One region of the Hymenobacter humi genome, then DNA from elsewhere that is predicted to be linked to it. Evidence: riboswitches for the same ligand, from Rfam matches in the RefSeq annotation. Region 1 holds a riboswitch; each other region holds the start of a gene.
The links. A riboswitch is a leader RNA that binds a small molecule or an ion and turns the genes downstream of it on or off. The one in region 1 is predicted to bind fluoride.
Positions count from the first base shown of each region.

Region 1 (9,734 bases):
CAGCCTGTTCACGGACCTGGCCAGTGAGATGCTCTACCCGGTGATGCCGCTGTACCTGCAATCCATCGGCTTTTCGGTGTTTTTCATTGGCCTGCTCGAAGGCGTGGCCGAAGCCGTGGCCGGCTTGAGCAAGGGCTATTTCGGCCAATGGTCGGACCGGCTGGGGCGGCGCGTGCCCTTTGTGCAGTGGGGCTATGGGCTAAGCGCCCTGTCCAAGCCGCTGCTGGCGGTACTGGCCACCCCGGCCGGGGTGCTCCTGGCCCGCACCGTGGACCGGCTGGGCAAGGGCCTGCGCACCGGCGCGCGCGACGCCCTGCTCGCCGACGAAACCACGCCCGCCGACCGGGGCAAGGTGTTCGGCTTTCACCGTTCCATGGACACGCTGGGCGCGGTGTTTGGCCCGCTCGCGGCACTGGGCTGGCTGGCGGCGCATCCGGGGCAGTACCGGCCGCTGTTTCTGTGGGCCTTCGTGCCGGGCGTGCTGGCGGTGGGCCTCACCCTGGCACTGCGCGAGCGGCGGGCCGTGCCGTCGGGGCGGCCGGTGGTGCCGTTCTGGGCCTCGTTTCGCTACTGGCGGGCCGCGCCACTGCCTTACCGGCGGGTGGTGGGCGGGCTGCTGGTGTTTGCCTTGTTCAACAGCTCCGATGCCTTTTTGCTGCTGCTGGCCCGGCAGCGCGGCCTGTCGGCTACGGCCGTCATCGGCCTCTACATTCTCTACAACGTCACGTACGTGCTCAGCGCGTGGCCCCTGGGCTACCTGGCCGACCGCCTCGGGCCGCGCCGGCTGCTGGCCGCCGGCTTGCTGGTGTTTGCGGGGGTGTACGGCGGCATGGCGTTCGTGCGCGAAGGCTGGGCCTTCGCGGTGCTCTTTGGCTTGTATGGCCTGTACGCCGCCGCTACCGAGGGCGTGGGCAAGGCCTGGGTCAGCACGCTGTGCGCTCGGGCCGATACCGGGGCGGCTTTGGGTACGTTAGGTGGGCTGAGCAGCCTGGCTGCTCTCGGGGCCAGCGCCGGCGCGGGCTTGCTCTGGCAGTTTCGCGGGCCGGGCCTTACGTTCGGGCTGGCGGCCGCCGTGGCGCTGGGCGTAGCGGGGTACCTGGCACTGGTCCGAACCGAAGAAAAGCCAATCGGGGGATAAGCTAGCCGCTTGTCGGGCAGCGACACCACCAAATCAGTTAGGAGTGCCGGCTACCGAAGCGGTTCCGCGTTGTCGCTGTCGCGCAGCAGCACGCGCACCTGCGCCAGCAAGGCCTGGTTGCGCTCCAGAAAGCCGGCAATCTGGTCGGGGTGGTCAATCAGTTCCACGCACTGCGGGTGTTTGAGCGGCATGTGCTCGTGGTGGCCGTGGTGCAGCGCGTCGCCGGCCAGGTAGCCGGCCGTCACGTTGAAGGCAATGGCCTGCTCGATGCCCTGCGCTTTGGCGGCCTTGAGCAGCTCGTGGGCCAGCGGGCGGCCCAGCAGGCGGCGCCAGCCCTGCCGGCCGCTGACGGGGGCACCGTGCTGAAAGTAAAGCCGCAGCACGGTGTAGGGAACGTGGGGTTGGGGAATGTGACGCTTCATGGGGTGGGGTTGCGGGCCGCCTTTGGGGGCGGCCCATTTTTGCGGTGTTCGGGGATTTCGCCCAGCTGCCGGCCCTGCTCGCGGCCGTGGCGCAGGTGCTTGGCGTGGCCGATGACCTGCGAAGAATAGATGCCCGTGTGGCCCGAAAACAGGTAGGAGGCCGCGCAGGCCAGCGCTAGGTACACCCCGGCGTGGGCGCCGAAGAGTTCCAGGCCCATGAAGGTGCAGGCCAGCGGCGTATTGGCCGCCCCCGCAAACACGGCCACGAAGCCCATGCCCGCCAGCAGCGCCACCGGCAGCGGCAGCACCAGGGCCAGGGCCGAGCCCAGCGCCGCGCCAATGAAAAACAGGGGCGTGACCTCGCCGCCCTTGAAGCCGCAGCCCAGCGTGAGGGCCGTGAGCACCAGCTTCAGCACGAAATCCTGCGGCGGCAGCGGGGCCTGAAAAGCGGCTACGATGGTGGGCACGCCTAGGCCGATGTACTTGGTGGTGCCCAGCGCGAAGACGGCCAGCGCCACCAGCCCGCCCCCCACCACGGGCCGCAGCGGCGGGTAGGCGATGCGCTTGAACAGGCGCGTGATTTCGTGGGTGAGGCCGGCGAAGCCGCGCGCCGTGAGCCCGAACAGGATGCCGCAGCCCACCGCCAGCAGCAGGGGCACCGGCGCCAGGGCCGGCGCGTCGAGCCTGCACGTACTGCGTGTGGCCCACGCCCCAGGCCCGGGTCACCAGGTCGGCGCTCACGGCGGCCAGAAAGCTCGGCACGATGGCGTCGTAGCGAATGGAGCCAATCAAAAACACTTCCAGCCCGAACACGGCCCCGGCCAGCGGCGTGCCGAACACGGAGGCAAAGCCCGCGCTGATGCCGGCGATGAGCAGCAGCTTGCGGTCGCGGGGCCGCAGCCCCAGCAGGCGGGTGAGCTGGTCGGCCAGGGTGCCGCCCATCTGCACCGCCGTGCCCTCCCGGCCCGCCGAGCCGCCGAACAGGTGGGTGGCCAGCGTGCCGAAGAGCACGAGTGGGGCCATGCGCAGCGGGATGACCTTACGGGGGTTGTGAATCTCGTCGATGAGCAGGTTGTTGCCCTTCACCACGCCCTGGCCCAGGTAGTAGTAGCTGGCCCCGATGACGAAGCCGGCGGCCGGCAGCAGCGCAATAACCCACCGGTGGGCTTCGCGCCAGGTGGTAATCCAGTCCAGGGCGAGCAGGAAGCCGGCCGAGGCGGTGCCCACCAGCAGGCCCACGCCGGCGCATATCAGCAGCCAGCGGCCCAGAAACAGCAGGTGGGGGACCTGGTCCATGGCCAGCACGGGCCGAAAGAGCGCAAGACGGGGAGGGCGAAAGGCCACAGCAGAAAGGGGGATTAGCAGCGTGATAAAATGAAGTGGGGGCTAGCGCAGCGGCACCACCAGCACGGGGCAGTGGGCGCGCTCCATCAGGTGCTCGGCCGCGCCGCCCAGCAGCAGGCCCAGCAGGCCGTGCCGGCCCTGGGTGCCGACCACCAGCAGGTCCGCCGGCCAGGCTTCCACGGTGGCCAGCACCTGCTCGGCGGGCGAGCCCCAAGGCAGAAAGCGGGTGAGCGGCAGCCCGGGCGAGGCCAGTGCCGCGAGCTGGTCGAGCAGCTCCTCGCCGCGGGCCAGCAGCAAGGCCTCCGCTTCCGGGTGGGTCTGGCCGGCGTCGATGTTGCCGATGGCCAGGGCCTCGTCCAGCACGCACACGAAAGCCGCCTCCGCGCCGAGGGCGGCGGCCAGGTCCAGCCCGGCCCGCGCGGCGTGGTAGGCCTGCGGGCTGGCATCGGCGTAAATCAGAATCTTGTGGTACGGCATGGCGAGAGGAGATAAGGCCCGGGTGGAATTAAACAAACCGCGCCAGCCACAGCCCGGCGAAGGCGGCCACCATGCCCACCAGCACGCTGCCGGCCGCGTAGGCGAAGAGCAGCAGCAGTTCGTGGGTGCGGGCCAGCGTCACGCTCTCGTAGGCGAACGTGGAAAACGTGGTGAAGCCCCCGCAGAAGCCCGTGGTCAGAAACAGCCGCCAGGCCAGCGGGGCGGCGGTGTGCCGCTCAAAGAAGCCCAGCAGCAGGCCGATGAGCAGGCAGCCGCTGACGTTCACCAGGAAGGTGCCCAGGGGAAGCCCACCGGCACGTAGCGCAGAAAGTACTGCTGCACCCAGTAGCGGCTCACGGACCCCAGCAAGCCTCCCAGCCCAATCACTAACACCGAACGGTTCATAAAACGTGCTGAAGAGGTGCAGATAAGATAGAGGCTTGGTTTAGGTCAATCGGGCCAGCCAAAGCCCCCGGCGGCCAGCAGCAGCCCCACCAGCAGGCTGCCCAGGCCGTAGAGCAGGATGGTGCCCCCGCCCAGGTGGCGAAACAGGCCCTCGTAGACCACGTGAAAGAACGCCGTAAAGCTGACGATGCCCAGCACGTAGAAGGGCAGCCTGGGCCCCAGCGCGGCCAGCCGGCGGTCGTACACGCCGAGGACGAAGCCGAACAGCAGGCAGCTGCCCCACACCATCAGCAACGTATCCAGGGGCAACCCGCCGGGCAGCAGGGGCAGGGTAGAAAGAGCAGTCATGGGGGCGCATCGCTAAAATTCCGGGTTGGTTTTCAGGTCCACCAGCTGCCCCTTTTTCAGCAGGCGCAGCTCGTGTTTCAGGTTGTGGGCGTTGCTGCGCGTGGCGTAGTCCGCGTCCAGCCGGCGCAGGTCGGGCCGGCCGGCGTTCACCCAGGCCGTAAACCAGAAGTTGGCGGTGGACTGCACGGCCAGCCGCAGCCGGCGCTCAACGAAAGAGCCCAGGGCCTGGTGGTAGCGCGTGGCGTAGGCCGAAGCGTGGTAGTCGTCGTTAAACTGGGTCTTGCGGATGGCGCCCTGCGCGTCGTGCTCGTAGCGGTCGGCTGCGGGCACCGCGGCCTGCAGCTGCCGCTCCACGGCCAGCAGCGTGTCGGCGCTGGCGTAGCTCCCGGCCAGCAGACGCCAGGTTTCCGCCACCGGGTCGGGCAGGTACGTGGCCGGGCCCACGTCGAAGCGGTAGGCCGCGCCGAACAGCTCGGGCAGCTGCCCTTCAAAGAAGGCGTGGATGCCGGTCTGGCCCGTGAGCTGGCCGTCGTGGTTTGCCGACGTGTGCAGGGGCATTTGCGCATCGCCCAGGTAGTGGCCCAGGTCGGCGGCCAGAAACAGGATTTCGTCTTTGCGTCCGTTTTTCATGGCCTGGGTCAGTTGCGCCAGGTTCTCCTGAATGGTCCAGGGCAGCGTCCCGTTTTTGGCCAGCGTGGCCGCATCGTACAGCTTACGCGCCTCGGCCGCCGTGCGGGGCAGCTGGTCCAGCGGCACGGGGTATGCTTCGAGGTTGATGAAATGGCGCGGCCCCTCGGCCCGGTCGTGCAACACGAACTTGCGCGCGTCGGGCATCACGGCCTCCTCCGTCACAAAGTCGGCGTGGTTGTAAAAGAACGTGCGCAGCTCCGGCGGCAGGGCCAGCACGGCGGCGCGGTTGATGCGCTGGTGGCTCCAGGCGCCCCAGGCAAACAGCAGGGAAGGCACGGCCAGCAGCAGCAGGACGAGAAACAGACGACGCGGGATGGAAAAGGGAAACACGGACAGCGGGAAACGGTAAAAGAAAAACGTAGGGGACACCCCGCCGGAGACGGGCCCGCGTTGCTAGGCTGGTGGGGGCGGAACGGGCGGCATCAGCCGTGCTTCGCCCCAGGCGTACAGCCGGCTCACCCCGTAGGCAAGCACCAGGCTCACCAGCACGGGCACCAGCACGTCGGAAGGGTAGTGCACGCCCAGGTATACCCGGCTGTAGGCCACCAGCGCGGCCCAGGGAAACAGCACCCCGGCCAGCCAGGGAAGTTGCCGGCGGGCCGTGAAGTAGAGGTAGAACGCCAGGGCAAACACGTTGCTGGCGTGCGAAGACACGAAGCCGTAGGTGCCGCCCCGGTAGGCGTGCAGGTAGCGCAGCTGCCCGGCCAGCGCCGGCTCGTGGCTGGGCCGCAGCCGCTGAAACCAGGGCTTGAACAGGCCGGAGGCCACCTGGTCGCTGAGCAGGAGGAGCACGGCAATCAGCGGCAGCAGCAGCCACGCCCGGCGGCGAAAGCGCACGGCCAGCAGCGCCAGCAGCGCGGCATAAAAGGGCACCCAGGTGAAGGTTTGGCTGGCCCACCACATCACCGCATCCCCAAGCGGGTGGTGGTGGCCGTTGGCCCACAGCAGCAGGCGCGTGTCGAGGGCTTGCAGCAGCTCACGCATACGCCAGCCCGTTGGCCCACCGGTGCGGACGCAAAAGCGGAAAGAAGGGGAAAGCGGGTGCGGCAGGGCCGCGGGCAGCAAAAAAGAAGGGCGAGATGCACGAAAGCGAACGATACGATGAGCTACCCGGGCGGCCCGCGTGGCCGTCCGTTTCAGTAGGAATCATCAGCGCAGGACCCGGGCCCCGGCGGTTCGCGGTGGAAATCCATCACCGTATGCCGTGCAAAGATAAATAAAACCGGGTATGATAGCAGGCCGAAGAAAATGCCGCTGAGGACTGCTTACGTGGCGCTGTGGAGTAAACTTTCCGGCCGGGAGATTTGCCATCGAACGTGTTACCTGGCGGCCCTGGGGTAGCATACTTATCGGGCACTGCTTGGGGACAAACCATTTGGTGGGAGGCCGGTTCCTAATCAGGCCGGACTGCTTGTATTACCTGGTTAGAAGTTGAACAGTTAGCGGTGCTATCGGCTCGTAATAGGCGCAGGACTGCCGTCTTTAGGACGAAACCTACCGCAGCGGGCCCGTTTCCCACGGGCTCCGTCGGCGTGAATGGGCACCTCCCGAGGGCGAAAAGAAATAGCAACGGTCAGGGCGGTTGAGGCGGCGGTGGCGAGGCAGCACGGAAACCCGCTTTCCTTAACGTGCGATTTTTTCCGTTTCCTGAGGGGACCCTAGTTAGGCGGCTCGGGTTCCTGCGGCACCGCCTGCTGCTGCCCTGCTCCTGCATATAGGGGCTGCCGAATTGAGCTTTAATGCTAATTTTAGCCCTATAGTCGGAACTGATGCGTTAGCGGGTTAAACCGTGGGTATGGGCTGTACTGATTCAAACACTGGTCTATCATGAAAAACGAATGGGATTTTTTTGCTGATGTACAGCAGCGAGTAGCGAATGGCCAGCAGTTAGTACAAGGGTTTTTCGCCAACTCATTCACGTTTCCTTATGACGAGCAGCGCGGGGTAGTGCTTGACGAGGACGGTAACCAGTACGAGCTAGGCAACGACTACAAGCAGGCACTAAGCAAGTGCATCCAGCATTCGCAAACGCCGTGGGGCCTCTGCTTCCGGGAACGCCTGATATGCTTTGGCCAACAGGTAGCGGCAACCGGCTACGCCGCTGATTACATCGTTGCCTATCCCCCGCTGCGGAATCAGCCCCCGCTAACCAGAACCCTAAAGCTTGGGGCCGCGGCGGCGCTCCTGCTGCTGCGTTTGCGTCTGCTCCGGCTTGATTGGGGGATTGAGTACCTGCATGGCCTGGCGTAGCTGGCCGACGCTGTGGCTGTCTTTGAGAGCCGGCACCTGGTCAATCTTTGCCAGTACCTTAACTAGATTCTCTTGGTCCAGTGGTTTGATTTCCGGCTGTTTGAGCAGGCTTTTGCTTACCTGTTGCAAGTAGGCCGCCTGCAATCCTCCGCCGTTTTCCCGTAGCGATTGCGCCACTGGCACGGCCGCGTCGATAAACTCGCGCCGGGCCTGGTCTTGACTGGGTGAATTACTCGGCTGTATCTGCTGCTGCTCCGCCCGCTTCTGTTGCTGTGCGATTTCCTGGGCGGTGGCAAGTTCCCGGCGTTCCGTTTGGTCCTGCACCGGCTCAATGACCGTGGCCTTGGGGTTCGTGGCCAGTGCGTCGAGGGCGGCACTCAGGGCCGGGAGCTGGGCCGAAGCAACCGGGTAGCGCAAGGTCAGTTCGGTAGCAAGTTCGCGGGGCTGGGCACCCTCCAACCGTAGCGAATGGTCGATGCTCAGGCCCGCTTTCTCTAGGTTCTGCTGCAAAGTGCTGAGCTGGGACATTTCATCCCGGCTCTCCCGAAACTCCACGGTTAGCAGTCGCTCTCCCCTCTCGCGGGCCTCGGCCTGTGCCTGGTGCTGCGCGGTAATTTTGCCAACGCCTTCTATGGGCTCATTTTTCCAGTGGTCCATTCCAAAGCCGTACTGGTTTTCGTCCACCGGGCCAAGCTCCCGCTTCACTACCTGCTGCATCTGGTCCTGCTTCAAGTCCTGGTTCCAATCCTTGCCCTGGCTCTTGACGATTTCAATCTTATGCTCAAAGGCTAGGCTTTGCGTCGCGCCCTGGTTGAATGCCCCCAACGCCTCGCGGTTCATTGGAACGTGAAACTGATAAGTATTGGGGCCTAGCTTCGTCGAGCTTATCATCTCGTCGCGCAGGGTCTGGCTCACGGCCTGGGTGTTGGTTTCGCCGGCCTGGTCGCGGTACTGGCGGGCGGTCTGGTCGTTGTATGCTTTGAGGTGGTTGGTCAGCGCCTGCACCCCGGCCGGGTTAGTGGCCGTGACTTCGACGGTCAGCAGATGCTTATGCTCCCGGACTACTTTCATCGGGTTTTGCTCACTGGCGAAGCCAGCGAGTAGGCGCGTGTCGTAGTGGTGGCCCTGGGTGTCGTTGTCGAAGGCAGCCCTGATACTCGGAATCCGTTCCTCGCTGAGCAGGCGCTTCATCTCAAAAATCTTGTTTTGAGTGAGTACGCCCGCCGTGGACGCATACAGGGCTTTCTCGCCGGGGTGCAGTTGCGCGTATGACAACGCATCGAGCGCAGATTCTGCCACTACCATATGCGCGGCGGGCCGGCCTTCGGGTAGCTTACTCAGCCACAACGAGCGGGAAAACTCGCTCTCCGGGGCCTGGCCCTTGTAGCCCTCCCCTTTCAGTTCCAAGCCCACTACGCGCCCCTCGTGGTAAGCCGGAAAAGCTGTGTTTACGAATGTCTTAGCCGGCATTCCTTCCTTCTGCACGGTGTGCAGCTGGTTTAGGATTCGACCGGCAAACTGCGGATTTTGTATCGTGCTTCTGGTAATACCTCGGCTTTCCAAGTAGGCGGTATTTTCCAGCGGCCGGCAGTCTTTGGTGTAGATGCTGTGGAATTTCTCGCCGGGTGCAGTTATGCTGATGGGAGGTAATTCCAGCTTGGGCCGCTGGTCTTCGGGCAAGTTCAGGTAGGCCCGGAAATGGTCGTTCACAGTCTGCCAGACGTTGCGGCCGGGTTGCTGGTCGATGCCCACGATGCGGCCGGAGTTCACCCGGTTTTTCATCCAGTCGATGACACTGCCTTTGTCGCGGTCATCGTGACTGTTAAAGTACATCCAATCGTTACCCCGCCCTTTGAAAACCACAAGCGTATCATCCCCCTCGAAAACGTGCCATTTGCCTTTGCCTAAGTCCTCCCCTTTTTTGAGGTTATAGCCGTAGTGGGTCAGCAGTTCGGGGAGTTCTACTTGCTCCTTGATTTTCTGAAAAGTCAGGTCGTGTTCCATGATGGTGCAATAGGTGGGCTAGGGTGAAGGGGAAAAGATAGAAGCCCGAAAAACACATTTTCGGGCTTCTACGAGGGCAAAACGGCCTACTGCGGCCGGCACTTTAGAGGCGCGGTCCGCGCTGCACTTTAGGAGCTTCCACCTTCGGCGCTTCCACGGTTACGGCCTGGGTGGTGCCTTTTACCGTCTGCTCGGCGCGGGTGCTCTGGCCTTGCTGCAACTCGTGCGCGGCGGGCCGGACTTCGATACACGCCTTGGCGGCGTTTACCTGCACGGTTCCATCGAACTTTCTACCTCCGTCGGCGCTGGCCATGTTAGACAAGTCCACGGCCTTCCCTTCTTTCAGGTCGTGGCTCTGCTCTTTCGTTAGCTTAACTCCGGCGATGGTGTCATGCAAAGTAACTTTGTTCTCTGGCAGAATGACAACTTTGTTCATGGCTTTATCCACTGAAACGTAGCCGTTGTACTCCTGGCCCTTCTCGTCCTTGAGGCCGCGAATGAGGCCCGCGTTACCCTCGGTTTCGAGCTTCTGGCGCTGCTCCGGGGTGAAGGGCTGTCCGCCAATTTCGTTCGGGATAACGAGCTTCTCCTGGGGCAATTCAATTTTTAGGGTGGCCGTGCCGTCGGCCTCGCGGTGCAGCACCATTTTACCCTCA
Region 1 covers NZ_JBHTEK010000004.1:28,285-38,018, reverse strand. Annotated here, with positions in the region: gene ACFQT0_RS27995 (MFS transporter) at 1-1,138, shown strand, start outside; gene ACFQT0_RS27990 (DUF190 domain-containing protein) at 1,189-1,560, opposite strand; gene ACFQT0_RS27985 (chloride channel protein) at 1,557-2,219, opposite strand; partial or broken gene ACFQT0_RS27980 (chloride channel protein) at 2,317-2,856, opposite strand; gene ACFQT0_RS27975 (universal stress protein) at 2,947-3,381, opposite strand; gene ACFQT0_RS27970 (fluoride efflux transporter FluC) at 3,410-3,667, opposite strand; gene ACFQT0_RS27965 (hypothetical protein) at 3,664-3,786, opposite strand; gene ACFQT0_RS27960 (hypothetical protein) at 3,832-4,134, opposite strand; gene ACFQT0_RS27955 (zinc dependent phospholipase C family protein) at 4,147-5,154, opposite strand; gene ACFQT0_RS27950 (phosphatase PAP2 family protein) at 5,218-5,808, opposite strand; fluoride riboswitch at 5,958-6,030, opposite strand; gene ACFQT0_RS27945 (toprim domain-containing protein) at 6,982-9,078, opposite strand; gene ACFQT0_RS27940 (DUF3945 domain-containing protein) at 9,182-9,734, opposite strand, start outside.

Region 2 (9,734 bases), 120 kb from region 1:
GTGCCGCAAAAAGTGCTGGCTTCGCTTGGCCTGAGCACCGCTGACCTAGAGCAGAAGGGCCAGCTTCAAAAGCTGCTGAGCGGCGAGAAAACCGACCTGCTATCTATGCAGGTAGCGGGCAAGGATGGGCAGGAAGCCGTGAAGTTTGAGGGTAAAATGGTGCTGCACCGCGAGGCCGACGGCACGGCCACCCTAAAAATTGAATTGCCCCAGGAGAAGCTCGTTATCCCGAACGAAATTGGCGGACAGCCCTTCACCCCGGAGCAGCGCCAGAAGCTCGAAACCGAGGGTAACGCGGGCCTCATTCGCGGCCTCAAGGACGAGAAGGGCCAGGAGTACAACGGCTACGTTTCAGTGGATAAAGCCATGAACAAAGTTGTCATTCTGCCAGAGAACAAAGTTACTTTGCATGACACCATCGCCGGAGTTAAGCTAACGAAAGAGCAGAGCCACGACCTGAAAGAAGGGAAGGCCGTGGACTTGTCTAACATGGCCAGCGCCGACGGAGGTAGAAAGTTCGATGGAACCGTGCAGGTAAACGCCGCCAAGGCGTGTATCGAAGTCCGGCCCGCCGCGCACGAGTTGCAGCAAGGCCAGAGCACCCGCGCCGAGCAGACGGTAAAAGGCACCACCCAGGCCGTAACCGTGGAAGCGCCGAAGGTGGAAGCTCCTAAAGTGCAGCGCGGACCGCGCCTCTAAAGTGCCGGCCGCAGTAGGCCGTTTTGCCCTCGTAGAAGCCCGAAAATGTGTTTTTCGGGCTTCTATCTTTTCCCCTTCACCCTAGCCCACCTATTGCACCATCATGGAACACGACCTGACTTTTCAGAAAATCAAGGAGCAAGTAGAACTCCCCGAACTGCTGACCCACTACGGCTATAACCTCAAAAAAGGGGAGGACTTAGGCAAAGGCAAATGGCACGTTTTCGAGGGGATGATACGCTTGTGGTTTTCAAAGGGCGGGGTAACGATTGGATGTACTTTAACAGTCACGATGACCGCGACAAAGGCAGTGTCATCGACTGGATGAAAAACCGGGTGAACTCCGGCCGCATCGTGGGCATCGACCAGCAACCCGGCCGCAACGTCTGGCAGACTGTGAACGACCATTTCCGGGCCTACCTGAACTTGCCCGAAGACCAGCGGCCCAAGCTGGAATTACCTCCCATCAGCATAACTGCACCCGGCGAGAAATTCCACAGCATCTACACCAAAGACTGCCGGCCGCTGGAAAATACCGCCTACTTGGAAAGCCGAGGTATTACCAGAAGCACGATACAAAATCCGCAGTTTGCCGGTCGAATCCTAAACCAGCTGCACACCGTGCAGAAGGAAGGAATGCCGGCTAAGACATTCGTAAACACAGCTTTTCCGGCTTACCACGAGGGGCGCGTAGTGGGCTTGGAACTGAAAGGGGAGGGCTACAAGGGCCAGGCCCCGGAGAGCGAGTTTTCCCGCTCGTTGTGGCTGAGTAAGCTACCCGAAGGCCGGCCCGCCGCGCATATGGTAGTGGCAGAATCTGCGCTCGATGCGTTGTCATACGCGCAACTGCACCCCGGCGAGAAAGCCCTGTATGCGTCCACGGCGGGCGTACTCACTCAAAACAAGATTTTTGAGATGAAGCGCCTGCTCAGCGAGGAACGGATTCCGAGTATCAGGGCTGCCTTCGACAACGACACCCAGGGCCACCACTACGACACGCGCCTACTCGCTGGCTTCGCCAGTGAGCAAAACCCGATGAAAGTAGTCCGGGAGCATAAGCATCTGCTGACCGTCGAAGTCACGGCCACTAACCCGGCCGGGGTGCAGGCGCTGACCAACCACCTCAAAGCATACAACGACCAGACCGCCCGCCAGTACCGCGACCAGGCCGGCGAAACCAACACCCAGGCCGTGAGCCAGACCCTGCGCGACGAGATGATAAGCTCGACGAAGCTAGGCCCCAATACTTATCAGTTTCACGTTCCAATGAACCGCGAGGCGTTGGGGGCATTCAACCAGGGCGCGACGCAAAGCCTAGCCTTTGAGCATAAGATTGAAATCGTCAAGAGCCAGGGCAAGGATTGGAACCAGGACTTGAAGCAGGACCAGATGCAGCAGGTAGTGAAGCGGGAGCTTGGCCCGGTGGACGAAAACCAGTACGGCTTTGGAATGGACCACTGGAAAAATGAGCCCATAGAAGGCGTTGGCAAAATTACCGCGCAGCACCAGGCACAGGCCGAGGCCCGCGAGAGGGAGAGCGACTGCTAACCGTGGAGTTTCGGGAGAGCCGGGATGAAATGTCCCAGCTCAGCACTTTGCAGCAGAACCTAGAGAAAGCGGGCCTGAGCATCGACCATTCGCTACGGTTGGAGGGTGCCCAGCCCCGCGAACTTGCTACCGAACTGACCTTGCGCTACCCGGTTGCTTCGGCCCAGCTCCCGGCCCTGAGTGCCGCCCTCGACGCACTGGCCACGAACCCCAAGGCCACGGTCATTGAGCCGGTGCAGGACCAAACGGAACGCCGGGAACTTGCCACCGCCCAGGAAATCGCACAGCAACAGAAGCGGGCGGAGCAGCAGCAGATACAGCCGAGTAATTCACCCAGTCAAGACCAGGCCCGGCGCGAGTTTATCGACGCGGCCGTGCCAGTGGCGCAATCGCTACGGGAAAACGGCGGAGGATTGCAGGCGGCCTACTTGCAACAGGTAAGCAAAAGCCTGCTCAAACAGCCGGAAATCAAACCACTGGACCAAGAGAATCTAGTTAAGGTACTGGCAAAGATTGACCAGGTGCCGGCTCTCAAAGACAGCCACAGCGTCGGCCAGCTACGCCAGGCCATGCAGGTACTCAATCCCCCAATCAAGCCGGAGCAGACGCAAACGCAGCAGCAGGAGCGCCGCCGCGGCCCCAAGCTTTAGGGTTCTGGTTAGCGGGGGCTGATTCCGCAGCGGGGGATAGGCAACGATGTAATCAGCGGCGTAGCCGGTTGCCGCTACCTGTTGGCCAAAGCATATCAGGCGTTCCCGGAAGCAGAGGCCCCACGGCGTTTGCGAATGCTGGATGCACTTGCTTAGTGCCTGCTTGTAGTCGTTGCCTAGCTCGTACTGGTTACCGTCCTCGTCAAGCACTACCCCGCGCTGCTCGTCATAAGGAAACGTGAATGAGTTGGCGAAAAACCCTTGTACTAACTGCTGGCCATTCGCTACTCGCTGCTGTACATCAGCAAAAAAATCCCATTCGTTTTTCATGATAGACCAGTGTTTGAATCAGTACAGCCCATACCCACGGTTTAACCCGCTAACGCATCAGTTCCGACTATAGGGCTAAAATTAGCATTAAAGCTCAATTCGGCAGCCCCTATATGCAGGAGCAGGGCAGCAGCAGGCGGTGCCGCAGGAACCCGAGCCGCCTAACTAGGGTCCCCTCAGGAAACGGAAAAAATCGCACGTTAAGGAAAGCGGGTTTCCGTGCTGCCTCGCCACCGCCGCCTCAACCGCCCTGACCGTTGCTATTTCTTTTCGCCCTCGGGAGGTGCCCATTCACGCCGACGGAGCCCGTGGGAAACGGGCCCGCTGCGGTAGGTTTCGTCCTAAAGACGGCAGTCCTGCGCCTATTACGAGCCGATAGCACCGCTAACTGTTCAACTTCTAACCAGGTAATACAAGCAGTCCGGCCTGATTAGGAACCGGCCTCCCACCAAATGGTTTGTCCCCAAGCAGTGCCCGATAAGTATGCTACCCCAGGGCCGCCAGGTAACACGTTCGATGGCAAATCTCCCGGCCGGAAAGTTTACTCCACAGCGCCACGTAAGCAGTCCTCGCGGCATTTTCTTCGGCCTGCTATCATACCCGGTTTTATTTATCTTTGCACGGCATACGGTGATGGATTTCCACCGCGAACCGCCGGGGCCCGGGTCCTGCGCTGATGATTCCTACTGAAACGGACGGCCACGCGGGCCGCCCGGGTAGCTCATCGTATCGTTCGCTTTCGTGCATCTCGCCCTTCTTTTTGCTGCCCGCGGCCCTGCCGCACCCGCTTTCCCCTTCTTTCCGCTTTTGCGTCCGCACCGGTGGGCCAACGGGCTGGCGTATGCGTGAGCTGCTGCAAGCCCTCGACACGCGCCTGCTGCTGTGGGCCAACGGCCACCACCACCCGCTTGGGGATGCGGTGATGTGGTGGGCCAGCCAAACCTTCACCTGGGTGCCCTTTTATGCCGCGCTGCTGGCGCTGCTGGCCGTGCGCTTTCGCCGCCGGGCGTGGCTGCTGCTGCCGCTGATTGCCGTGCTCCTCCTGCTCAGCGACCAGGTGGCCTCCGGCCTGTTCAAGCCTGGTTTCAGCGGCTGCGGCCCAGCCACGAGCCGGCGCTGGCCGGGCAGCTGCGCTACCTGCACGCCTACCGGGGCGGCACCTACGGCTTCGTGTCTTCGCACGCCAGCAACGTGTTTGCCCTGGCGTTCTACCTCTACTTCACGGCCCGCCGGCAACTTCCCTGGCTGGCCGGGGTGCTGTTTCCCTGGGCCGCGCTGGTGGCCTACAGCCGGGTGTACCTGGGCGTGCACTACCCTTCCGACGTGCTGGTGCCCGTGCTGGTGAGCCTGGTGCTTGCCTACGGGGTGAGCCGGCTGTACGCCTGGGGCGAAGCACGGCTGATGCCGCCCGTTCCGCCCCCACCAGCCTAGCAACGCGGGCCCGTCTCCGGCGGGGTGTCCCCTACGTTTTTCTTTTACCGTTTCCCGCTGTCCGTGTTTCCCTTTTCCATCCCGCGTCGTCTGTTTCTCGTCCTGCTGCTGCTGGCCGTGCCTTCCCTGCTGTTTGCCTGGGGCGCCTGGAGCCACCAGCGCATCAACCGCGCCGCCGTGCTGGCCCTGCCGCCGGAGCTGCGCACGTTCTTTTACAACCACGCCGACTTTGTGACGGAGGAGGCCGTGATGCCCGACGCGCGCAAGTTCGTGTTGCACGACCGGGCCGAGGGGCCGCGCCATTTCATCAACCTCGAAGCATACCCCGTGCCGCTGGACCAGCTGCCCCGCACGGCGGCCGAGGCGCGTAAGCTGTACGATGCGGCCACGCTGGCCAAAAACGGGACGCTGCCCTGGACCATTCAGGAGAACCTGGCGCAACTGACCCAGGCCATGAAAAACGGACGCAAAGACGAAATCCTGTTTCTGGCCGCCGACCTGGGCCACTACCTGGGCGATGCGCAAATGCCCCTGCACACGTCGGCAAACCACGACGGCCAGCTCACGGGCCAGACCGGCATCCACGCCTTCTTTGAAGGGCAGCTGCCCGAGCTGTTCGGCGCGGCCTACCGCTTCGACGTGGGCCCGGCCACGTACCTGCCCGACCCGGTGGCGGAAACCTGGCGTCTGCTGGCCGGGAGCTACGCCAGCGCCGACACGCTGCTGGCCGTGGAGCGGCAGCTGCAGGCCGCGGTGCCCGCAGCCGACCGCTACGAGCACGACGCGCAGGGCGCCATCCGCAAGACCCAGTTTAACGACGACTACCACGCTTCGGCCTACGCCACGCGCTACCACCAGGCCCTGGGCTCTTTCGTTGAGCGCCGGCTGCGGCTGGCCGTGCAGTCCACCGCCAACTTCTGGTTTACGGCCTGGGTGAACGCCGGCCGGCCCGACCTGCGCCGGCTGGACGCGGACTACGCCACGCGCAGCAACGCCCACAACCTGAAACACGAGCTGCGCCTGCTGAAAAAGGGGCGGTGGACCTGAAAACCAACCCGGAATTTTAGCGATGCGCCCCCATGACTGCTCTTTCTACCCTGCCCCTGCTGCCCGGCGGGTTGCCCCTGGATACGTTGCTGATGGTGTGGGGCAGCTGCCTGCTGTTCGGCTTCGTCCTCGGCGTGTACGACCGCCGGCTGGCCGCGCTGGGGCCCAGGCTGCCCTTCTACGTGCTGGGCATCGTCAGCTTTACGGCGTTCTTTCACGTGGTCTACGAGGGCCTGTTTCGCCACCTGGGCGGGGGCACCATCCTGCTCTACGGCCTGGGCAGCCTGCTGGTGGGGCTGCTGCTGGCCGCCGGGGGCTTTGGCTGGCCCGATTGACCTAAACCAAGCCTCTATCTTATCTGCACCTCTTCAGCACGTTTTATGAACCGTTCGGTGTTAGTGATTGGGCTGGGAGGCTTGCTGGGGTCCGTGAGCCGCTACTGGGTGCAGCAGTACTTTCTGCGCTACGTGCCGGTGGGCTTCCCCTGGGCACCTTCCTGGTGAACGTCAGCGGCTGCCTGCTCATCGGCCTGCTGCTGGGCTTCTTTGAGCGGCACACCGCCGCCCGCTGGCCTGGCGGCTGTTTCTGACCACGGGCTTCTGCGGGGGCTTCACCACGTTTTCCACGTTCGCCTACGAGAGCGTGACGCTGGCCCGCACCCACGAACTGCTGCTGCTCTTCGCCTACGCGGCCGGCAGCGTGCTGGTGGGCATGGTGGCCGCCTTCGCCGGGCTGTGGCTGGCGCGGTTTGTTTAATTCCACCCGGGCCTTATCTCCTCTCGCCATGCCGTACCACAAGATTCTGATTTACGCCGATGCCAGCCCGCAGGCCTACCACGCCGCGCGGGCCGGGCTGGACCTGGCCGCCGCCCTCGGCGCGGAGGCGGCTTTCGTGTGCGTGCTGGACGAGGCCCTGGCCATCGGCAACATCGACGCCGGCCAGACCCACCCGGAAGCGGAGGCCTTGCTGCTGGCCCGCGGCGAGGAGCTGCTCGACCAGCTCGCGGCACTGGCCTCGCCCGGGCTGCCGCTCACCCGCTTTCTGCCTTGGGGCTCGCCCGCCGAGCAGGTGCTGGCCACCGTGGAAGCCTGGCCGGCGGACCTGCTGGTGGTCGGCACCCAGGGCCGGCACGGCCTGCTGGGCCTGCTGCTGGGCGGCGCGGCCGAGCACCTGATGGAGCGCGCCCACTGCCCCGTGCTGGTGGTGCCGCTGCGCTAGCCCCCACTTCATTTTATCACGCTGCTAATCCCCCTTTCTGCTGTGGCCTTTCGCCCTCCCCGTCTTGCGCTCTTTCGGCCCGTGCTGGCCATGGACCAGGTCCCCCACCTGCTGTTTCTGGGCCGCTGGCTGCTGATATGCGCCGGCGTGGGCCTGCTGGTGGGCACCGCCTCGGCCGGCTTCCTGCTCGCCCTGGACTGGATTACCACCTGGCGCGAAGCCCACCGGTGGGTTATTGCGCTGCTGCCGGCCGCCGGCTTCGTCATCGGGGCCAGCTACTACTACCTGGGCCAGGGCGTGGTGAAGGGCAACAACCTGCTCATCGACGAGATTCACAACCCCCGTAAGGTCATCCCGCTGCGCATGGCCCCACTCGTGCTCTTCGGCACGCTGGCCACCCACCTGTTCGGCGGCTCGGCGGGCCGGGAGGGCACGGCGGTGCAGATGGGCGGCACCCTGGCCGACCAGCTCACCCGCCTGCTGGGGCTGCGGCCCCGCGACCGCAAGCTGCTGCTCATCGCCGGCATCAGCGCGGGCTTTGCCTCCGTGTTCGGCACGCCGCTGGCCGGGGCCGTGTTCGGGCTGGAAGTGTTTTGATTGGCTCCATTCGCTACGACGCCATCGTGCCGAGCTTTCTGGCCGCCGTGAGCGCCGACCTGGTGACCCGGGCCTGGGGCGTGGGCCACACGCAGTACGTGCAGGCTCGACGCGCCGGCCCTGGCGCCGGTGCCCCTGCTGCTGGCGGTGGGCTGCGGCATCCTGTTCGGGCTCACGGCGCGCGGCTTCGCCGGCCTCACCCACGAAATCACGCGCCTGTTCAAGCGCATCGCCTACCCGCCGCTGCGGCCCGTGGTGGGGGGCGGGCTGGTGGCGCTGGCCGTCTTCGCGCTGGGCACCACCAAGTACATCGGCCTAGGCGTGCCCACCATCGTAGCCGCTTTTCAGGCCCCGCTGCCGCCGCAGGATTTCGTGCTGAAGCTGGTGCTCACGGCCCTCACGCTGGGCTGCGGCTTCAAGGGCGGCGAGGTCACGCCCCTGTTTTTCATTGGCGCGGCGCTGGGCTCGGCCCTGGCCCTGGTGCTGCCGCTGCCGGTGGCGCTGCTGGCGGGCATGGGCTTCGTGGCCGTGTTTGCGGGGGCGGCCAATACGCCGCTGGCCTGCACCTTCATGGGCCTGGAACTCTTCGGCGCCCACGCCGGGGTGTACCTAGCGCTGGCCTGCGCGGCCTCCTACCTGTTTTCGGGCCACTGGGCATCTATTCTTCGCAGGTCATCGGCCACGCCAAGCACCTGCGCCACGGCCGCGAGCAGGGCCGGCAGCTGGGCGAAATCCCCGAACACCGCAAAAATGGGCCGCCCCCAAAGGCGGCCCGCAACCCCACCCCATGAAGCGTCACATTCCCCAACCCCACGTTCCCTACACCGTGCTGCGGCTTTACTTTCAGCACGGTGCCCCGTCAGCGGCCGGCAGGGCTGGCGCCGCCTGCTGGGCCGCCCGCTGGCCCACGAGCTGCTCAAGGCCGCCAAAGCGCAGGGCATCGAGCAGGCCATTGCCTTCAACGTGACGGCCGGCTACCTGGCCGGCGACGCGCTACCACGGCCACCACGAGCACATGCCGCTCAAACACCCGCAGTGCGTGGAACTGATTGACCACCCCGACCAGATTGCCGGCTTTCTGGAGCGCAACCAGGCCTTGCTGGCGCAGGTGCGCGTGCTGCTGCGCGACAGCGACAACGCGGAACCGCTTCGGTAGCCGGCACTCCTAACTGATTTGGTGGTGTCGCTGCCCGACAAGCGGCTAGCTTATCCCCGATTGGCTTTTCTTCGGTTCGGACCAGTGCCAGGTACCCCGCTACGCCCAGCGCCACGGCGGCCGCCAGCCCGAACGTAAGGCCCGGCCCGCGAAACTGCCAGAGCAAGCCGCGCCGGCGCTGGCCCCGAGAGCAGCCAGGCTGCTCAGCCCACCTAACGTACCCAAAGCCGCCCCGGTATCGGCCCGAGCGCACAGCGTGCTGACCCAGGCCGCCCACGCCCTCGGTAGCGGCGGCGTACAGGCCATACAAGCCAGAGCACCGCGAAGGCCCAGCCTTCGCGCACGAACGCCATGCCGCCGTACACCCCCGCAAACACCAGCAAGCCGGCGGCCAGCAGCCGGCGCGGCCAGGCGGTCGGCCAGGTAGCCCAGGGGCCACGCGCTGAGCACGTACGTGACGTTGTAGAGAATGTAGAGGCCGATGACGGCCGTAGCCGACAGGCCGCGCTGCCGGGCCAGCAGCAGCAAAAAGGCATCGGAGCTGTTGAACAAGGCAAACACCAGCAGCCCGCCCACCACCCGCCGGTAAGGCAGTGGCGCGGCCCGCCAGTAGCGAAACGAGGCCCAGAACGGCACCACCGGCCGCCCCGACGGCACGGCCCGCCGCTCGCGCAGTGCCAGGGTGAGGCCCACCGCCAGCACGCCCGGCACGAAGGCCCACAGAAACAGCGGCCGGTACTGCCGGATGCGCCGCCAGCCAGCCCAGTGCCGCGAGCGGGCCAAACACCGCGCCCAGCGTGTCCATGGAACGGTGAAAGCCGAACACCTTGCCCCGGTCGGCGGGCGTGGTTTCGTCGGCGAGCAGGGCGTCGCGCGCCGGTGCGCGCAGGCCCTTGCCCAGCCGGTCCACGGTGCGGGCCAGGAGCACCCCGGCCGGGGTGGCCAGTACCGCCAGCAGCGGCGGACAGGGCGCAGCCCATAGCCCCACTGCACAAAGGGCACGCGCCGCCCCAGCCGGTCCGACCATTGGCCGAAATAGCCCTTGCTCAAGCCGGCC
Region 2 covers NZ_JBHTEK010000004.1:144,941-154,674, forward strand. Annotated here, with positions in the region: gene ACFQT0_RS28745 (DUF3945 domain-containing protein) at 1-699, shown strand, start outside; gene ACFQT0_RS28750 (hypothetical protein) at 803-1,027, shown strand; gene ACFQT0_RS28755 (toprim domain-containing protein) at 973-2,247, shown strand; gene ACFQT0_RS28760 (hypothetical protein) at 2,277-2,897, shown strand; fluoride riboswitch at 3,848-3,920, shown strand; gene ACFQT0_RS28765 (phosphatase PAP2 family protein) at 4,236-4,658, shown strand; gene ACFQT0_RS28770 (zinc dependent phospholipase C family protein) at 4,722-5,705, shown strand; gene ACFQT0_RS28775 (hypothetical protein) at 5,738-6,040, shown strand; gene ACFQT0_RS28780 (hypothetical protein) at 6,086-6,208, shown strand; gene ACFQT0_RS28785 (fluoride efflux transporter FluC) at 6,291-6,461, shown strand; gene ACFQT0_RS28790 (universal stress protein) at 6,490-6,924, shown strand; partial or broken gene ACFQT0_RS28795 (chloride channel protein) at 7,015-8,574, shown strand; gene ACFQT0_RS28800 (hypothetical protein) at 8,777-9,734, opposite strand, start outside.
Region 2: another riboswitch for fluoride. It lies ahead of ACFQT0_RS28765 (phosphatase PAP2 family protein); the one in region 1 lies ahead of ACFQT0_RS27950 (phosphatase PAP2 family protein).

Region 3 (9,734 bases), on a different contig from region 1:
CCGAAGCTCTCGGTGGAGGAGGCCGGCCATTCGGCCGCGCCGCTGGGCCGCGTCGCGCCCGACGACCAGCTCGAGCAGCGCATCCGCACGCACTTCTACTGGTCGGCGCGGCTGCACGACCAGGACATTGACATCAGCGTGCGCAACGGCCGCGTCAGCCTCACCGGCACCGTGGACACCTGGGTGGACCGCCGCCAGGCCGCCGCCGAAGCCTACGCCTGCGGGGCCCTCGACGTGAACAACCACCTGCACCTGCCCGCACCCCGCTAGCCGCCCGGCCTTCTTCCTGCCCCATGCCCTGCTTTCTGCATTTCCCTCATGCCAACCCCTACTCCCCCGGCTCCATTCGGGCTTACCTTGTGGGTGGCGGCATCGCCTCCTTTGCCGCGGCGGTGTTTCTCATCCGCGACGGGCAGGTGCCGGGCGCCAACATCCACATCTATGAGGAAGCCCCCATGGCCGGCGGCAGCCTCGACACGGCCGGACAGGCCGAGCAGCCCGAGCTGGGGTACGTGCTGCGCGGGGGCCGCATGCTCAATTTCAGCTACTTCTGCACTTACGACGTGCTGGCCACCATTCCCTCGCTCACGCGCAAAGGCAAGTCAGCTTACGACGACATCGTCGAATTTGACCGGCAGATAAAGACGTACGCCCAGGCGCGCCTGGTGAACAGCGGGGGCTACATTCTTGACGTAACCTCGCTGGGCCTCACCGAGCCCGAGCGCCTGGAGCTGGTAGAGCTCATGGGCACGCCCGAGCCCGAGCTGGGCACCAAGCGCGTCGACACGTGGTTCAAGCCCGGCTTTTTCCGGACCAACTTCTGGCTGATGTGGGCCACCATGTTTTCCTTCCAGCCCTGGCACAGCCTCGTGGAGTTCAAGCGCTACCTGCTGCGCTTCGTGCACGAGTTTCCGCGCCTCGGCACGCTGGCCGGCACCGACCGCACGCCCTTCAACCAGTTCGACTCGGTGGTGCTGCCCATCATGTCCTGGCTGCGGGAGCAGGGCGTGCAGTTCCACATGGGCTGCCAGATAACCGACCTGACCTTTGCGCCAAACCCCGAAACGAAAACAGTGGTGGCCATTCGCTACCTGCACAACCAGCTGCCCGAAACCCAGACCGTGCAGCCCCAGGACCTGGTGCTGATGACCAACGGCTCGATGGCGTCCAACACCACGCTGGGCTCGATGAAGGCCGCCCCATCGGTGAACACCACCCGGGTAGACGGGGCCTGGAACCTGTGGAAAACCGTGGCCCGCAAGTACCCCGACTTTGGCCGGCCCCACGTCTTCAACGGCCGCCCCGACGAGTCCACCTGGGAGTCGTTTACGGTCACCTGCCAGGGCACCCAGTTTTTCGATTTGATGGCCAATTTCTCGGGCAACAGTGCCGGCACCGGGGCCCTGGTTTCGCTCGTGGACTCGAGTGGCTGCTGTCGGTGGCGCTGCCCTACCAGCCGCACTTCCCCAATCAGCCCGCCGACGTGACCGTGTTCTGGGGCTACGGCCTGTTTCCGGACCGGGTGGGCGACTACGTGAAAAAGAAAATGTGCGACTGCACGGGCGAGGAAATCCTGACCGAAGTACTCCACCACCTGCACTTCACCGAGCAGCTGCCGGCGCTGGTGGCCGCCGCCAACTGCATTCCGTGCCTGCTGCCTTTCATCACCAGCCCGTTTCTGACCCGGACGGCCGGCGACCGGCCGGCGGTGGTGCCCAAGGGCTCGACCAATTTCGCCTTCCTGGGCCAGTTCACCGAAATCCCCGACGACGTGGTGTTCACCATCGAATACTCCGTGCGCTCGGCCCAGATGGCGGTGTACGAGCTGCTAAAGCTCGACAAAGCGCCGCCGCCCGTCTACAAAGGCCAGCACGACGTGAAGGTGCTCTACCACGCCATGAAAGCCCTGAACCGTTGAGCCCCCTCCTGCCCCACCTTACCAGCAACCGCCCCGGCTATTCCAACACTTTTCACCTCTCCTTTTCCTCCTGCTTATGACTCCTGCCATTGTTGTACTTACCGACACCCTGACCGCGCCCGACCGCGCCCTGGCCTACGCCACCGAACTGGCCGCGCCGCTGCAGGCCCACGTGGTGCGCGTGCACGCCAACCACGACGAATTCCTTTCGTCCGCTGCCGCTCACTCCTGGGCTTCGTCGCGCCGCCAGGCTGCGCCGGCCCTGCCCACGCAGGTGCAGGTAGCCGAAACATTTCTCACGGGGGCCGCGGCCGAGCTCATACGCCAGCAGGAGCCGGAACTGATGATAATGGCGCGCCCCGACCCGACCGACGAGCTGGAGGAAGCCGTGAGCGCCGCGGCCCTAAACCTGCTGCGCGTTGCGCCTTATCCCCTGCTGCTGGTGCCCACGGCGGGCTGGGGCAACGTTCTGCCGCGCCGGCTGGCCCTGGCCGTGGATGGCCGGGATTTCCACGTTGACCACCATCACGGCATTGTGCGGCAGCTGCTCGAGCGCCTGCCCGCCCGGCTCACCGTCGTGCACGTCACCGACGAGACCAACCCGGACGCCGTGATTGGGCACCGCGCCCAGTTCTCGGTGTGCCACAGCGGCCTGGTGCACGTGCCCGAAGGCAGCCCCCGCAAAATCGTGCATCAGGCCGACGTAGCCGAGGGCATCCTGCAGGGCGCGGCCGAGCTCGACGCCGACCTGCTGGTGCTCATCGTGCGCCACCACCGGCGGCTCGGCAGCCTGTTTGCCAGCAATAGCGTGACGACCCGGGTCATAAACGAAAGCCTGATTCCGGTCCTGCTCCTGCCCTCGCTGGACTAGCCGCCCCACCTCGGCGAGCGCGGGTTGGGCTGAAAAAAACAACTCCTTAAAAGTTGAGCTGGAAAGCTAGAACGAAGTAGAGACGCAACATTTTGCGTCTCGTCGTGTGCACCGCGTGGGTGTCGTTCAACGAAGAGACGCAAAATATTGCGTCTCTACCTCAGTCCAAAAACCAAAAAAACCAAACCCGCTCTTACCCTTTTTTGCGGTGCTCCGGGATTTCGCCCAGCTGCCGGCCCTGCTCTCGTCCAAAGCGCAGGTGCTTGGCGTGCCCGATAACCTGAGCTGAATAAATGCCGGTGTGGCCCGAAAACAGGTAGGCCGCGGCGCACGCCAGCCCCAGGTACACGCCCGCGTGGGCCCCAAAGAGCTCCAGCCCCATGAAGGTGCAGGCCAGCGGGGTATTGGCCGCGCCCGCGAATACCGCCACGAAGCCCATGGCTGCCAGCAGCGCCACCGGCAGCGGCACCACCAGCGCCAGCGCCGAGCCCAGCGCCGCCCCGATAAAGAACAGCGGCGTGACCTCCCCGCCCTTGAAGCCGCAGCCCAGCGTGAGGGCCGTAAGCAGCAGCTTGAGCAGAAAATCCTGCGGCGGCAGCGGAGCCTGAAATGCCGCCACAATGGTGGGGATGCCCAGCCCAATGTACTTAGTGGTGCCCAGCGCGGCCACGGCCAGCGCCACCAGCACGCCGCCCACCACGGGCCGCATCGGCGGATAGGCAATGCGCTTGAAAACGTGCCCGACCTGGTGCGTGAGCGTGGCAAAGCCGCGGGCCGTGAGCCCAAACAAAATGCCGCAGCCTACCGTGAGCAGCAGCCCGCCCGGCGAGATGGGCGGCACCTCCAGCTGCGGGTAAGCCGTGTGGCCCACGCCCCAGGCCTTGGTCACAAGGTCGGCCGCGACGGCCGCCAGGAAGCTCGGCACAATGGCGTCGTAGCGAATTGAGCCAATCAGAAATACTTCGAGCCCAAAAACCGCCCCGGCCAGCGGCGTGCCAAACACCGACGCAAATCCGGCGCTGATGCCCGCAATGAGCAGAATCTTACGGTCGCGGGGCCGCAGCCCCAGAAGGCGCGTGAGCTGGTCGGCCAGCGCGCCGCCCATTTGCACGGCCGTGCCCTCGCGGCCTGCTGAGCCCCCAAACAAGTGCGTGGCCAGCGTGCCAAACAGCACCAGCGGCGCCATGCGCAGCGGAATGGTGGTGCGCGGGTTGTGGATTTCGTCGATGAGCAAGTTGTTGCCTTTCACCACGCTCTGGCCCAGGTAATGGTAGCTGGCCCCGATGATGAAGCCCCCACCGGCAGCAGCCAGATAACCCAGGCGTGACTTTCACGCCAGTCCGTCACCCAATCAAGCGACAGCAGAAAAAACGCCGACGCCGACCCGACCAGCACGCCCACCACCGCGCAAATCAGCAGCCAGCGAAGCAGAAAAACCAGGTACGGCGCCTGCCCCAGCACCTCGAAACGACGACCAAAACCAGAAGAGCCAAATGCCATGAGCAGCGCAGTGAATGACCGAACATACGGCCGCCCCACGGTGGCGGGCGGCCATGGTGTAAGTAGGAGTCATCAGCTCATGGGCCCGGAGGCCCCGGCGGTTCGTGGTGGTACCCCATCACCAGTTGCGGGAGCAAAAGTAGGCGCTTATTGTTCGGCTGCGCAATTGGGGTTGTTGTCGGGCTTGGCCCTGCTTAGAGCAGCTTCAAAGTCGGTGTACTGGTTACGCCTCACCCCCGGCCGGAACCTCACCCCCGGCCCCTCTCCAAAAGAGAGGGGAGCCAAACGAGTGTAGCGCGGACTCTGTAGTCCGCGTCCCCGCGCCGTTTGGGTGTCGTTCGGGTTTCCGCCGGGGACGCGGACTACAGAGTCCGCGCTACAATCTTCCGGCCCCCTCACCCCGGAGATAGGCGGGGGTGAGGCCAATCGAATACACGGACCTTGAATCCGATTAATTGAGCTAAACCAAGTAGCTTCCCAAACGCCGACAGCTACTCGTCCTGGCCTTTGCTGAGCTCGGCTTCCAGGAAATAGGCGCCGCGCCGCACCAGTTGCGTGGTATCGGGCAGGGCCTCGAGCGGGGTGATGGTCACGTCGCCATCCTGGGCCGGGCCGGTCTGCACTTTGTAGCGGCGGAAGCGGTAGCCGCTGGCGCCCCTGCCCTGCCGGGCGAAGATGTAGCTCACCTCTCCGGCCTGAATCACGGCTTCTTCGGGCAGGGTGCGGTGCCGGGCTCCGGCCGTCTGGATGTGGGCGGCCACGTACTGGCCGGGCAGCATACCCGAGGGCTTGTGCAAGTGGGCGTGCACGCGCACCGTGCGGGCATCGTCGTCGAAGGCCTGGCCCACCAGGAATACCTCGGCTTCCTGCTCCTGGGCTACGCCGCTGTTCGGGATTTTGAAGAGCACGCGCTGGCCCTTCTGCACCCGGGCAATGTCTTTCTCGAACACCTTCAGCTCCAGGTGCAGGCCGGTGCGGTCTACTACTTCCACCAGCACGTCCTGGGGGTTCACAAACTGCCCGGGGTTGATGCTCACGGACTTGACGTAGCCGCTGATGGGCGTGGTGAGCGCCACGCTGGGCGTGAGCGAACTGGGCCGCAGGCGCTCGGGCGAGAGGCCCAGCAGGCGCAGGCTGGCCGGCCAGGGAGCGCTCGGTGGCCTGCTCGGTCTGGTACTCGGCCTGGGCCTGCTGCAGCTTGCGCTTGGCGCCCACGTCTTCGGCGTCGAGGGTTTGCTGGCGCTGCAGGTCCTGCCGCAGAAACTGCAGGCGGGCGCGGGCCTGCAGGTATTCCTGCTGCAGCTTGAGGTAGTCGGGGTGGCGCAGCACGGCCACCACAGTGCCTTTGCGCACAAACTGGCCCTGCAGCACCTTCACCTGCTGCACGTAGCCGCCCAGCACCGCGCTGATGGACACGTGGTTTTGCGGGGGCACGTCCACCACGCCGTTGGCCTGCACGTCGGAGGTCATGTTTTTGAGGGTGAAGCCACCCGTCTCGATGCCCGCGGCGGTGTATTGGGCCGGGCTGATGGTGACCTCGCCTGCGTGGGCCGCGGGGGCGGAAGCGGCCACCGGCGCGGCCTCTTTGGCCGGCTCATTTTTGCTCTGGCACGCGGGCAGGCCACCGGCACTCAGCAGCAAAACCACCAGCACCGACCAACTCCTACGCGCGGAGCCGGGAACAACAGACGACTCGCGCGAGGCGAGCGGAAGAAACGAAAACAAGGAAGAATAGCGCATGAAAAGCTGAAATGGAGAGGCCCGAAAGGGCTATTGGTCATCGGTGCCGGCAAGGGCCTGCAGCGCAACGACGAACTCATTGTATTGGCCGGCCTGGTCGAGATAAGCAGCCTGGATTTGCCACGCGGGCTCGGTGTTCACCACGTACGTCACGTAGTCGATGTCGCCGGCCCGGAAGCTTTTTTCGGCGGTGACGAGCATGAGGCGGGCCTGGGGCAGAGCCGTTTTCTCGTAGTAGGTGAGCGAGGCGCGGGCGCGGGCCAGCTGCAGGCGCAGCCCACGCAGTTGGCCCTGCAGGCTGGGCCGTGGCGTAAGTGAGCTGCGCCGTGGCCACCTGCTCGCCGATGCGGGCGGCGGCCACGCGGTTTTTCTGTGCCCCGCCCAGCAGCGGCAGCGACAGCCCCAGCTGCCCCACCTGGTACCCGCCCTCCTGGTTGATGGACTGGTTGAAATAGCCCGCCCGAATGTCGGGCAGGCGGCGCAGGCGCTCCACTTTGGTTTGTTGCTGGCTTACCGTCAGCTCCTGCTGCAGCACGGCCAGCGTGGGGTTGGTGGCGGCGCTAATGCCCGCTGTATCGCCCACAGCCAGTGGGGCCAGCAGGCTGAGCCGTGGTGTCGATGCTGATGGCGGCGCCGGTGTTGAGCAGCGTGCCCAGGCTGCTGGCGCTGCACCAGCAGCTGGGTCTGGAGCGTGGCCAGGCGGTTTTGCAGCTCCTGGGCCCGGGCTGCGGCCGACACCTGCTCGAGGCGGTTGGTTTCGCCGGTGCGGTAGCGGATGCTGGCGGCGCGGGCGGCCCGGCGGTACAGGCTGTCCTGCCGCCGCAGCAGGCGCAGGCGCCGGTAGTCGGTGAGCAGGCGGTAGTAGGCCCCGCTGATGTCCTGCGTGAGCAACCGGCGCTGCAGTCGCACCCGCTGTTCGGCCGTGAGGGTCTGGCCCTCCAAAAGCTTGCGCTGGGCCGCGTACACGCTCGGCAGCGAGGTCTGCTGAATCACGTTGATGCTGCGGTCGTTGAAAGGGCCCTGGATTTGGCCGTACTGCACATCGACCAGCGTGCGGGGCACGTCGTAGCCGGTGCGGCTCAGGGCGCGCTGGCGCTGCACTTCCAGCGTGGAGCTTTGCACGAGCAGGCTTTGCTGCAGGCCCGTTTGCAGGGCCTGGGCCAGGGTGAGCGGGGCGCCCGGAAGGCCGGGCTGTGGGTTGGCGGGCACGGCTTGCGCCCGGGCCGACTGGCTCAATCCGGTAAGAGCCAGGGCCAAGAGCAGCAGACCCGCGAGGCGGCCGGGGCTGACCAGCCGGGGCTCCGGCTCAACCGGCTGCAACTCGGGCTGGGCGTCCTCATCGGTGGGGCTGGGCTCGCCGTCGCGGGTGAAGAGGGTGTAGAGCACCGGCAGCACCACCAGCGTGAGCAAAGTGGCCGAAATCAGCCCCCGATGACCACCGTGGCCAGGGTTTCTGCACCTCGGCGCCGGCCATGTTGGAGAGGGCCATGGGCAGAAAGCCCAGCGAGGCCACCGCCGCCGTGAGCAGCACCGGCCGGAACCGCTCGGCCGTGGCCCGCAGCACCCGCTTGTGCACCGAAACCACGCCGGCCCGGGCAAACTCGTTGACACTGGCAATCAGTACGATGCCGTTGAGCACCGCCACCCCGAACAAGGCAATGAAGCCCACGCCCGCCGAGATGCTGAACGGCATGCCGCGCAGCCACAAGGCCATAATGCCGCCGATGGCCGCCAGCGGGATGCCCGTAAAAATGAGCGCCGCCTGCTTCACCGATTGGAAGGAAAAGTAAAGCAGCAGAAAGATGAGCAGCAGGGCCACCGGCACGGCCACCTGCAGCCGCGCCTTGGCCTGCTGCAGGTTCTCAAACTGGCCGCCGTAGGCAATGGAGTAGCCCGTGGGCAGCTGCAGCTTTTCTTTAAGCTTGAGCTGAATGTCGTCGACCAGGCTTTCCACGTCGCGATTGCGCACGTTCACGCCAATGTTGATGCGGCGGCGGGCATTGTCGCGCGACACCTGCGCCGGGGCGTTGCGGAAGGCCACGGTGGCCACCTCGCCCAGCGGGATTTTTGGCCGCCGGGCAGGTCCACGTACAGGCTGCTGAGGTCGGTGAGGCCGCGGCGCTGCGTGGAGTCGAGGCGCAGCACCAGGTCGAACCGCCGCTCGCCTTCGTACACCTGCCCGGCTACGTCGCCAGCGAAGGAGGCGCGCAGCAGCGTGTTCAGATCGGCCACGTTCAGGCCGTAGCGGGCCAGCTTCTGGCGGTCGTAGGTCACGCGCAGCTGCGGCAGGCCCACCACCTGCTCTACCTTCAGGTCGCCCACCCCGGCCAGGGGCCGGATGAGCGCGGCCACCTGGTTGGCTTTTTCATACAGAATGCCCAGGTCGTCGCCGTAAATCTTGATGCTGATGTCGGACTTCACCCCGCTGATGAGCTCGTTGAAGCGCATCTGAATGGGCTGCTGAAACTCCACGGTGATGCCCGGAATGCCCACCAGCGCCTGCTGCATCTTGTCGGCCAGCTCCTCGCGGGTGCCGGCCGAGGTCCACTCCTTCTGGTCCTTGAGCACCACAATCTGGTCGGAATCTTCCAGGGCCATGGGGTCTGTGGGAATCTCCGAGGTGCCGATTTTGCCCACCACCTGCTCTACTTCCGGGAATTTTTGGAGCAGCACCTGCTGCACCTTGGTGGTGGTGGCAATGCTCTGGCTCAGGGAGCTGCCGGGCTTCAGGGCCACGTTCACGGCGAAGTCGCCCTCGTCGAGCCTGGGGCACAAACTCGCCGCCCATGCCCAGAAAAACCACCACGGCCAGCCCCAGCAGGCCCAGGGCCGCGCCCACCACCGCCAGCCGCAGCCGCAGCGCCCCGTGAATAAGCGGCCGGTAGCCGCGGTAAAAACTTCATCAGGCGGTCGGCCAGCGTGCCTTCTTCCTTGATGTCACGGCGCAGCGCCCACGCCGACACGGCCGGCACGTAGGTCAAGGACAGCAGCATGGCCCCGATGATGGCAAAGCTCACCGTGAGGGCCATGGGCCGGAACATCTTGCCCTCGATGCCCGTGAGCGCCAGAATGGGAAAGTACACGATGAGGATGATGAGCTGCCCGAACAGCGCCGAGCGCATCATGCGGGTGGCAGCGGTTTCGGCCACCTGGTCCATGGTCTGCTGCTCCGACTGCGCGCGGTGGTGCACGAGCTGGAAAATCATGGCTTCCACGATAATCACGGCGCCGTCCACGATGAGGCCGAAGTCCAGCGCCCCGAGGCTCATCAGGTTGGCCGACACGTCGAAGGTGCGCATCATGCCCAGGGCAAACAGCATGCACAGCGGAATCATGCTGGCCACCACCAGGCCGGCCCGCAGGTTGCCGAGCAGCAGCAGCAGCACCAGAATTACGATGACGCCACCCTCGACGAGGTTGGTGCTCACGGTGTGAATGGCTTTGTCGATGAGCTTGGTGCGGTCCAGAAACGGCTCAATGCTCAGGCCCGGCGGCAGCATTTTGTCGATAACGGCCACCTGCGCCTTCACGCCCTGAATGGTTTGCTGCGAGCTGGCGCCCTTGAGCATGAGCACAATGCCGCCGGCGGTTTCGCCCTTGCCGTTGCGCGTCATGGCGCCGTAGCGCACGGCGTGCCCGAAGCGCACGTCGGCCACGTCGCGCACCAGCAGCGGCGTGCTGCCGGCCTGCTTCACCACAATGTTG
Region 3 covers NZ_JBHTEK010000001.1:1,663,687-1,673,420, reverse strand. Annotated here, with positions in the region: gene ACFQT0_RS09525 (BON domain-containing protein) at 1-270, shown strand, start outside; partial or broken gene ACFQT0_RS09520 (oleate hydratase) at 294-1,918, shown strand; gene ACFQT0_RS09515 (universal stress protein) at 1,995-2,789, shown strand; gene ACFQT0_RS09510 (chloride channel protein) at 2,983-4,038, opposite strand; gene ACFQT0_RS09505 (hypothetical protein) at 4,035-4,289, opposite strand; fluoride riboswitch at 4,346-4,421, opposite strand; gene ACFQT0_RS09500 (efflux RND transporter periplasmic adaptor subunit) at 4,781-5,392, opposite strand; partial or broken gene ACFQT0_RS09495 (efflux RND transporter periplasmic adaptor subunit) at 5,529-5,759, opposite strand; gene ACFQT0_RS09490 (hypothetical protein) at 5,698-6,024, shown strand; gene ACFQT0_RS09485 (TolC family protein) at 6,106-6,612, opposite strand; gene ACFQT0_RS09480 (TolC family protein) at 6,546-7,439, opposite strand; partial or broken gene ACFQT0_RS09475 (efflux RND transporter permease subunit) at 7,366-8,771, opposite strand; gene ACFQT0_RS09470 (efflux RND transporter permease subunit) at 8,768-9,734, opposite strand, start outside.
Region 3: another riboswitch for fluoride. It lies ahead of ACFQT0_RS09505 (hypothetical protein); the one in region 1 lies ahead of ACFQT0_RS27950 (phosphatase PAP2 family protein).